3 regions of the Streptomyces sp. GbtcB7 genome follow, and region 3 is predicted to be linked to each of the others. Evidence: riboswitches for the same ligand, from Rfam matches in the RefSeq annotation. Region 3 holds a riboswitch; each other region holds the start of a gene.

Region 1 (2,939 bases), on a different contig from region 3:
CCGTCGAGCGCGGTCGGGCCGAGCAGCGGCGCGTTGTCGGGCGACCCGGGCCGCAGGCCCGCGCGCGTCTCGGTGAGCGGCAGCTCGGTGATCCCGGGCACCAGCTCGTGGGCGTCGCGCAGCAGCTCGTAGACCCCGCCCGCGGTCACCGTCGTGTCCCAGCCCAGCTCCTCGCTGGTGGCGCCCACGACGAGCTCACCGTTCTCCCGCGGCACCAGATAGACCTGGCTGCCGCGCACCACGGCCCGCACGGTCCGGCTCAGGAACGGCGCGTACCGCTTCGGCACGGTCAGCCGCAGCACCTGACCCTTCACGGGCCGTACGGGCGGCAGCACGTCGGCGGGCACGCCCGGGAGCTTTCCGCTCAGGCTCCCGGCGGCGAGCACCACCTGCCCCGCCGCCAGCCGTTCGCCGCCCGTCGTGACGACCCCGGCGGCCCGGTCCCGTACGACGGTCAAGCGCTCCGCCCACGTCCGATGGAACTCCACTCCGGCCCGCTCGCACGCCTTGACCAGGGCTTTCGCGAGCCGGCGCGGGTCGATCTGGTGGTCGCCGTCGACCCGCAGCCCGCCGCGCACGCCCGGCGCGAGCATGGGTTCCAGACGGCGGCACTCCCGGCCGCTGAGCCACTCCGATTCGAGCCCCGAGCGGTGTTGCAAGGCATGCAGTTCGCGCAGGTGGGCCCGGTCGTCGGCGTCCATGGCGACGGCCAGCGTGCCGCACCGGCGGTAGCCGAGGTCCTGGCCGCTCGCCTCGGTGAGTTCGGCGGCGAAGTCGGGATAGCGGCGCGCGGAGGCGAGGTTCAGGCCCAGCAGGGTCTGCTCGCCGTAGTGCAGCTCGGTGACGGCGGCGAGCATTCCGGCGGCCACCCGTGCCGCCCCGCCGCCCGGCTCGGGGTCCACGACCGCGACGGTGAACCCGCGCTGCGCGGCCCGCCAGGCGGTCACGAGACCGATGATCCCGCCCCCGATGACGAGGACGTCTGACACACGTGCGTCCGATGACGGCGCATCCGAGGAACGTGCAGGTGTACGCGTAGGCGACATGGGTGTCCAGCCCCTCCCTTCGCCGGCATGACCCGGATCAGGTTCGTACGGTCGGAGGCCGCCAGCCTCCCTCTCAGCCCGGTGCGTCCGGGCTCCCGCGAGTAATCTTTTGTGCTGGGGGTCCGGGGGTCGCCCCCCGGGAGATGCAGCACGTTGGCCACCCTAGCCCGCTGCCGTATGTCTCAGTAAGGGAGCCTCCGTCCATGGCCCGTACGCTCGACGGCCTGGTCCTCGCCCCGGTCGCCGACCAGGCCCCCGGGCAGGTCGGTACGCGCACCCGGTTCACGTACCACGAGAAGGACGGCGAGATCTGGGCCGAGTACGCGGGCGGGGACGTCGCACGCGGTCACCTCGTGGGGACGCGGGAGGGCGACCGCCTCGACTTCCGGTACGTGCAGCTGAAGCACGACGGCAGCACCTCGTCGGGCCACTGCGTGTCCGTGGTCGTGGAGCTGCCCGACGGACGGTTGCGCCTGGAGGAGACCTGGGACTGGGAGTCCCAGGACGGGAGCGGTACGAGCGTTGTGGAACAGGTCACTGCGCACGTCCCCTGACTGACAGATTGTCAGTTGTCTATGGTGATCAGGTGAGCGAGCAGACGCGGGCACAGGTGCGGGCGCAGGGGCGTACGGCACGGCGGGTCGTCATCGTGGGTGCGGGCATGGCCGGCGTACAGACGGCGGTCGCCCTGCGGGAACAGGGATTCACCGGGGATGTGACGCTGATCGGCGCCGAGCCGCACCAGCCGTACGACCGGCCACCCCTGTCCAAGGCGGTACTGCTCGGCAAGGCCGAGGGCTCCGCCTTCGACATCGACTTCGAGGCGCTGGACATCGAACTGCGGCTCGGCTGCGAGGCGCTGGGCCTGCGCCCCGCGGACCACGAGCTGGACACCGAGGCAGGACCGGTGCCCTACGACGTCCTGGTCCTCGCGACCGGCGCGGAACCGATCCAGCTGCCGGGCTCGGAGGGCGTCCCCGGCGTCCATCTGCTGCGGACCCTGGACGACGCCGAGCGGCTGCGCCCCGTGCTCGCCCAGCAGCACGACATCGTGGTCGTCGGGGCGGGCTGGATCGGTGCGGAGTTCGCGACGGCGGCGCGTGAGGCCGGGTGCGCGGTCACGGTCGTCGAGGCCGCCGACCGGCCGCTGGCCGGCGCGCTGCCCGCGGAGGTGGCCGCGCCGATGACCGCCTGGTACGCGGACAGCGGCGCGTCGCTGCGCACCCACGCGCGCGTGGAGCGCGTCGAGCCCGGCGCGGTGGTCCTTGACGACGGCACGCGGGTGCCGGCGGGCGCCGTGGTCGTCGGCATCGGCGCGCGCCCCGCCACCGCCTGGCTGGCCGGCTCCGGCATCGAGCTAGGCGCCCACCGCGAAGTGGTCGCCGACAGCCACCTGCGCACCTCCGTGCCGGACATCTACGCGGTCGGCGACTGCGCCTCCTTCCCGTCGGGCCGCTACGAGGAGCGCCTCCTCGTCCACCACTGGGACAACGCCCTCCAGGCGCCGCGCACGGTCGCGGCGAACATCATCGGCGAGGCCCCGGTGGCGTACGACCCGGTCCCGTACTTCTGGTCCGAGCAGTTCGGCCGCTTCGTCCAGTATGTCGGCCATCACGCCCCCGCCGATACGACCATCTGGCGGGGCGACCCGTCGGGCGCGGCCTGGACGGTGTGCTGGCTCCGCGAGAGCCGCCTCGTCGCCCTGCTGGCCGTGGGGCGTCCCCGTGACCTGGCCCAGGGCCGCCGCCTGATCGAGGCGGGCATGCCCATGAACCCGGACATCCTGGCCGACCCGTCCCGCCCTCTGAAGGACGCCACGGCATGACCGCCCGGTTTCCGTCGCCCGGACGGCGGTCCGGGGGGCGCTCGGGTACCGAGTGTCAGTCCGGGATG
Region 2 (2,939 bases), on a different contig from region 3:
GCGGCGACGGCCCTTCCCGCCGCGTGCCGGCGCCCTGCTCTCGACAGGCTCCGTGGCGGCGGCCGGGACTGCCGGGCGGTCCGCGGAGACCACCAGGGCGGCCAGCAGCGTGGTCACCGGCACCGAGGCGACCAGGCCGATCGAGCCGACCAGGGTGCGCACGATCTCTTCGGCGACCAGTTCGCTGTTGGCGACCGTGCCCACACTGCTCTGCGCGATCGAGAAGAGCAGCAGCAGGGGAAGCGCGGCACCCGCGTACGCCAGGACGAGCGTGTTGACGACCGATGCGATGTGGTCACGGCCGATCCGGATGCCCGCGCGGTACAGATCGCGCCAGCCCATCGTCGGGCTGGCCTCGTGCAGCTCCCAGACCGCCGAGGTCTGCGTCACCGTCACATCGTCGAGCACACCGAGCGAACCGATGATGACGCCCGCGAGCAGCAGACCGCTCATGTCGATGGACGGATACAGGCCGTGGATCAGACCGGTGTTGTCGTCCGTGTTGCCGGTCAGTGCCGCCCAGCCGATGAACTCCGAGCCGAGGATGCCGATCAGCACCAGAGAGAGCAGGGTGCCGAGCACCGCCACCGACGTACGGGCCGAGAGGCCGTGGCACATGTAGAGCGCGATCAGCATGATGGCGCTCGCCCCGACCACGGCCACGACCAGCGGATTCGAGCCCTGCAGGATCGCCGGCAGGATGAAGAAGGTCAGGATCACGAAGCTGATGGCCAGTGCGACCAGCGCCATGACACCGCGCATCCGGCCCACCACCACGACGGCCAGCGCGAAGATCCCGGCGAGCAGCGCCATCGGGAACTTCCGGTTCACATCGGTGACCGAGTACTGCAGATCCCTGGGCGCGGAGGGCTCGTACGCGGCCACGACCTTCTCGCCCTCGTGCAACTGCCGTGACTGGTCAGGCTGGATGATCTCCGTGAACGTACGGCCCTTGTCCTTGCCGGTGTCGATCCGGATCGTCGCCTTTTTGCAGTCGCCCGTCGCCTGTTGCTGCGCGGAGGAGCCCTCGGCGGTGGACGTGTCGCCGGTCGGGGTCTCCCCCGACGCGTTCACGGACTTGCAGCTGACCTTGTCGACCTTGGTGACCGTGGCCTGCTGGGTCTGCCGGTCGAAGCCGACGCCGGTGCGCTCGTGGGAAGGGGCGCCACCGGGCCAGAGCACCGCGAGACCCACGACGACCGCGGCGGCGAAGGGGATCAGAATGGCCGCGATGACCTTGCGCAGATGCTTGGAGACGGGCGTGGCGGGCCCATGGCTGTGACTGTGCGAGTGCCCAGATCCGTGCCCGTCCCCAGACCCGTGCCCGTCCCCACGGCCGTGCCCGTTCCCCGGCCCAGGTCCATTCCCGGACCCAGACCCAGACCCATGTCCGTGTCGGTCCCCGGGGCCGTGCCCGTGTCCCTCACCCGGTCCGTGCCCATGCCCGCCTCCTGGACCGGGGCCGGGGCCACCGCCCGGTCCGTGTCCGCGGCCGTCTCCGGAGCCAGGTCCATAGCCGTCTCCGGGACCGCGTCGGCGCGGCGGCTCGGACGGCGGGAACGGGGGCTGCTGCGTTGTGGTCACCGACCGATCATCGCAAGAACGGCGAGGGCCCTCTGTTCACCGCGCCAGATATGACGCTAGCGTGGAGTCACCTTTGCACACGCGGGAGCTCGGAGCACCGGGCTGAGAGGGCGCTGACCTCCGTCTTAGCGATGTTTCACGTGGAACGAGTGATGTTTCACAAGGGACGTCGGCAGACGGAATCCGCTGCGTCGACCGCCGAACCTGTTACCGGGTAATGCCGGCGTAGGGAGTAGGTCTCATGACCAACAAGGACGTACGCACGCCTGCCTCCAGCCAGACGGGCGGGGCGCCTGCCACGCCTGAGGGCGAACAGCCGCGGGAGGCCGGGAAGTCCATCGGCTGGCACAAGGGATACGTCGGGGGTTCGCGCCCCGATCTGCGGGTGCCGGTCCGTCAAGTGCACCTCACCAACGGGCAGTCCGTCACGCTGTACGACACCTCCGGCCCGTACACCGATCCGGTCGTCGACACCGACGTACGCAGGGGCCTCGCGCCACTGCGCGAGAACTGGATCATCGCCCGCGGTGACACCGAGGAGTACGCGGGCCGTCCCGTCCGTCCCGAGGACGACGGAATCAAGCACACCTCGCCGCGCGGGGGCCTGCGCAACCTCGACGCGGTCTTCCCGGGGCGGCCGCGCCAGCCGCGTCGAGGTCGTCCCGGAGAGGCGGTCACGCAGCTCGCGTACGCCCGGCGGGGCGAGATCACGCCCGAGATGGAGTTCGTGGCGGTCCGCGAGAACGTCGACCCCGAGGTCGTACGCGAGGAGATCGCCGCCGGTCGCGCGGTGCTGCCCGCGAACGTCAACCACCCGGAGATCGAGCCGATGATCATCGGCAAGCGGTTCCTGGTGAAGGTCAACGCCAACATCGGCAACTCCGCCGTCACCTCCTCCATCGAGGAGGAGGTCGAGAAGATGACCTGGGCGACCCGCTGGGGCGCGGACACGGTCATGGATCTGTCCACCGGTCGCAATATCCACACCACGCGGGAATGGGTCCTGCGCAACTCCCCCGTCCCCATCGGCACGGTGCCGCTCTACCAGGCTCTGGAGAAGGTGGACGGCCGCGCCGAGGAGCTGACCTGGGAGATCTACAAGGACACGGTCATCGAGCAGGCCGAGCAGGGCGTGGACTACATGACGGTCCACGCGGGCGTGCGGCTGCCGTACGTGCCGCTCACCGCGAACCGCAAGACCGGCATCGTCTCGCGCGGCGGCTCGATCATGGCGGCCTGGTGCCTCGCGCACCACAAGGAATCGTTCCTCTACGAGAACTTCGAGGAACTCTGCGAGATCCTCGCGGCGTACGACGTCACATACTCGCTCGGTGACGGGCTGCGGCCCGGGTCGA
Region 3 (2,939 bases):
ATCAGCCCCATCCGCGTCGCGCTCTCCTTGCGGCTCCTTCGAGGCGCTACTTCAGTACGAGCGAGGTCCACGACTTGACCCACTGGTCACGGTTGGCGGCGATCTTGGCGGGCGCCAGGGTCTCGGGGTTCTTTGCCTGCGGGCCGAACTTCACGAACTCCTCGGGCACCTGGGCGGTCTCGCGGACCGGGTACACGAACATGTTCAGCGGCATGTCGTCCTGGAATTTGACGCTGATGAGGAAGTCGAGAAGCGCCTTGCCACCCTTGGTGTTCTTCGCGTTGCTCAGCAGCCCCGCGTACTCGACCTGGCGGAAGCAGGTGTCGCTCGCGACCCCGGTCGGCGCGGTCTTCGGCTTCGGGTCGGCGTAGATCACCTCGGCGGGCGGGGAGGAGGCGTACGAGACGACCAGCGGCCGGTCGGCCTTGGCCTTCTTGCCGCCCGCGGACCCGGAGAACTCGTCGTTGTAGGCCTGCTCCCAGCCGTCGACCACCTTCACGCCGTTGGCCTTGAGCTTCTTCCAGTAGTCCTGCCAGCCTCCCCCACTCTCGGCTCCGCTCGAGCGGGAGGTGCCCCCATCCCCGTACTTCGCGGCGGTCCCGAGCAGGAAGCCGAGGCCGGGCGAGGACGTGGCCGCGTTCTCGGTGACGAGGAGGTTCTTGTACGCGGGCTTGATCAGGTCGTCGAAGGAGGCCGGCGGGGCCAGCTTGTGCTTGCTGAAGTAGGCCTTGTCGTAGTTGACGCAGATGTCACCGGAGTCGATGGGCGTGACCCGGTGCCTGTCCTGGTCGATCCGGTACTGCTGGACGATCTGGTCGGAGCCCTTGGCCTCGTACGACTGGAACAGCCCGTTGTCGAGCGCGCGGGACAGCAGGGTGTTGTCGACGCCGAAGAAGACGTCGCCCTGCGGGTTGTCCTTGGTGAGGATGGCCTTGTTGACGGCCTGCCCGGCGTCGCCGTCCTTGAGGACCCTGACCTTGTACCCGGACTGCTTCTCGAAGTCCTCCAGCACGCTCTTCGACACGGCCCACGAGTCGTGGCTGACGAGCGTGACGGTCTTGGAGTCCCCGGCACCGCCGCTGTCGGAGGACCCGCACGCGGACAGCGTGACGAGGCCCAGCCCGATGACGACGGCCGTGGTCGTCCTCTTGGTGATCACTGAATTCCTCCTGGGATGACCAGGAAGAGACGCGGCCCTGCCCGGGATCCTCGGAAGGTTCCCGGGCAGGGCGCAACAGCTTGAGTGATGCCCGAACTTCCTACCCAGAATGACCTGGGCAAGGTTCAGAGGGTCTGCGGCCCACCGGTGCTCCGGCTACCGCACTCTCAGCGCTGTGGCGCTCCCCTGTCGGAATATGAAGATGTGGTTGGACCTCGCCAGATTACCGCTCGGTGGCGGCGAGCTGACCACAGGCTCCGTCGATCTCCTGGCCCCGGGTGTCCCGGACGGTCACCGGCACCCCGTGAGCCGCGATGGCCTCGACGAACGCCTTCTCGTCCTCGGGCCGCGAGGCGGTCCACTTCGAACCCGGTGTCGGGTTCAGCGGGATGAGGTTGACGTGTACGGGCTTGCCCCTGAGCAGCCGCCCGAGCCGGTCACCACGCCATGCCTGGTCGTTGATGTCCCGGATGAGGGCGTACTCGATGGACAGGCGACGCCCGGACTTGGCCGCGTACTCCCAGCCTGCGTCCAGCACCTCGCGCACCTTCCACCGCGTGTTGACGGGGACGAGGGTGTCGCGCAGCTCGTCGTCCGGGGCGTGCAGCGAGATGGCGAGGCGGCACTTGAAGCCCTCGTCGGAGAACCGGTGGATGGCGGGCACCAGCCCGACCGTCGACACGGTGATCCCGCGCTGCGAGAGCCCGAGCCCGTCCGGCTCGGGGTCGGTGAGCGCGCGGATGGCGCCCACCACTCGCTTGTAGTTGGCGAGCGGCTCGCCCATGCCCATGAAGACGATGTTGCTCAGCCGCGCCGGGCCGCCCGGGATCTCGCCGTCCCTGAGGGCCCGCATCCCGTCCACGATCTGGTGCACGATCTCGCCCGTGGACAGGTTCCGGTCCAGGCCGGCCTGTCCGGTGGCGCAGAACGGGCAGTTCATCCCGCAGCCCGCCTGCGAGCTGATGCACATGGTCACCCGGTCCGGGTAGCGCATCAGCACGGACTCGACGAGTGTGCCGTCGAACAGGCGCCACAGAGTCTTGCGGGTGGTGTCCTGGTCGGTCGACAGATGCCGCACGACCGTCATCAGCTCGGGAAGCAGCGCCTCCTGGAGCTTGCCGCGCGCGGCGGCCGGGATGTCCGTCCACTCCGCGGGATCGTGCGCGTACCGCGCGAAGTAGTGCTGCGAGAGCTGCTTGGCGCGAAACGGCTTCTCACCGATCGCGGCAACCGCCTCTTTGCGCTCGGCGGGCGTGAGGTCGGCGAGGTGCCGCGGCGGCTTCTTGGCTCCGCGGGGGGCGACGAATGTGAGTTCTCCGGGCTTCGGCATAACCCTTCCAGTGTCGCAGATCAACTCCGCCGGCCCAGGCCAGAGCGGGGTGGGGGCGGTCACCCGTGGGCGGCCTCTGTCAGCTTCGGTCGGCCTCGCACGGCCCAGGGACGGCCCAGCGCGGTACTCGGGCGGACCTTCCTGGCGATGTCAGTGCCGGTGGCTATGGTGCGACGACCATCGAGCGCGACTCATCGGGGAGGGGCCATGGGAGCCAAAACGGGACTGCTCATCTATGCCGACGGCGAGGTGCCGGGCCTGCTGCGACAGGTGGAGGCGGCGGACCTGCCGCGGACGTCCGAGATGATGCGGCGCCTTTACCCGGGCTGGGAGATCGAGCAGCTCTCAGGCTCGTCGCTGGGAGGCGGCGTGTATCCCCCGAAAGACACGGCGTATGCCGCGAGCCGACCGGGCGTGGAGATCGTCTGCGACCAACGGGTAATGATCGAC

Evidence for each region. Region 3 has a riboswitch for thiamine pyrophosphate ahead of KVT44_RS40440 (thiamine ABC transporter substrate binding subunit). Riboswitches for the same ligand answer to the same signal wherever they lie in the genome.
Region 1: it holds a riboswitch for thiamine pyrophosphate, as region 3 does, so the genes downstream of both, thiO (glycine oxidase ThiO) here and KVT44_RS40440 (thiamine ABC transporter substrate binding subunit) in region 3, are expected to answer to the same signal.
Region 2: it holds a riboswitch for thiamine pyrophosphate, as region 3 does, so the genes downstream of both, thiC (phosphomethylpyrimidine synthase ThiC) here and KVT44_RS40440 (thiamine ABC transporter substrate binding subunit) in region 3, are expected to answer to the same signal.

The regions. Positions count from the first base shown of each region.
Region 1 is NZ_JAGXJM010000034.1:75,446-78,384, forward strand. It holds gene thiO (glycine oxidase ThiO) at 1-1,046, opposite strand, end outside; TPP riboswitch at 1,044-1,155, opposite strand; gene KVT44_RS41490 (hypothetical protein) at 1,250-1,600, shown strand; gene KVT44_RS41495 (NAD(P)/FAD-dependent oxidoreductase) at 1,633-2,871, shown strand.
Region 2 is NZ_JAGXJM010000019.1:119,693-122,631, reverse strand. It holds gene KVT44_RS29095 (YibE/F family protein) at 1-1,584, opposite strand, end outside; TPP riboswitch at 1,656-1,833, shown strand; gene thiC (phosphomethylpyrimidine synthase ThiC) at 1,826-2,939, shown strand, end outside.
Region 3 is NZ_JAGXJM010000032.1:144,440-147,378, forward strand. It holds gene KVT44_RS40435 (iron ABC transporter permease) at 1-11, opposite strand, end outside; gene KVT44_RS40440 (thiamine ABC transporter substrate binding subunit) at 47-1,156, opposite strand; TPP riboswitch at 1,239-1,357, opposite strand; gene rlmN (23S rRNA (adenine(2503)-C(2))-methyltransferase RlmN) at 1,383-2,489, opposite strand; gene KVT44_RS40450 (hypothetical protein) at 2,697-2,939, shown strand, end outside.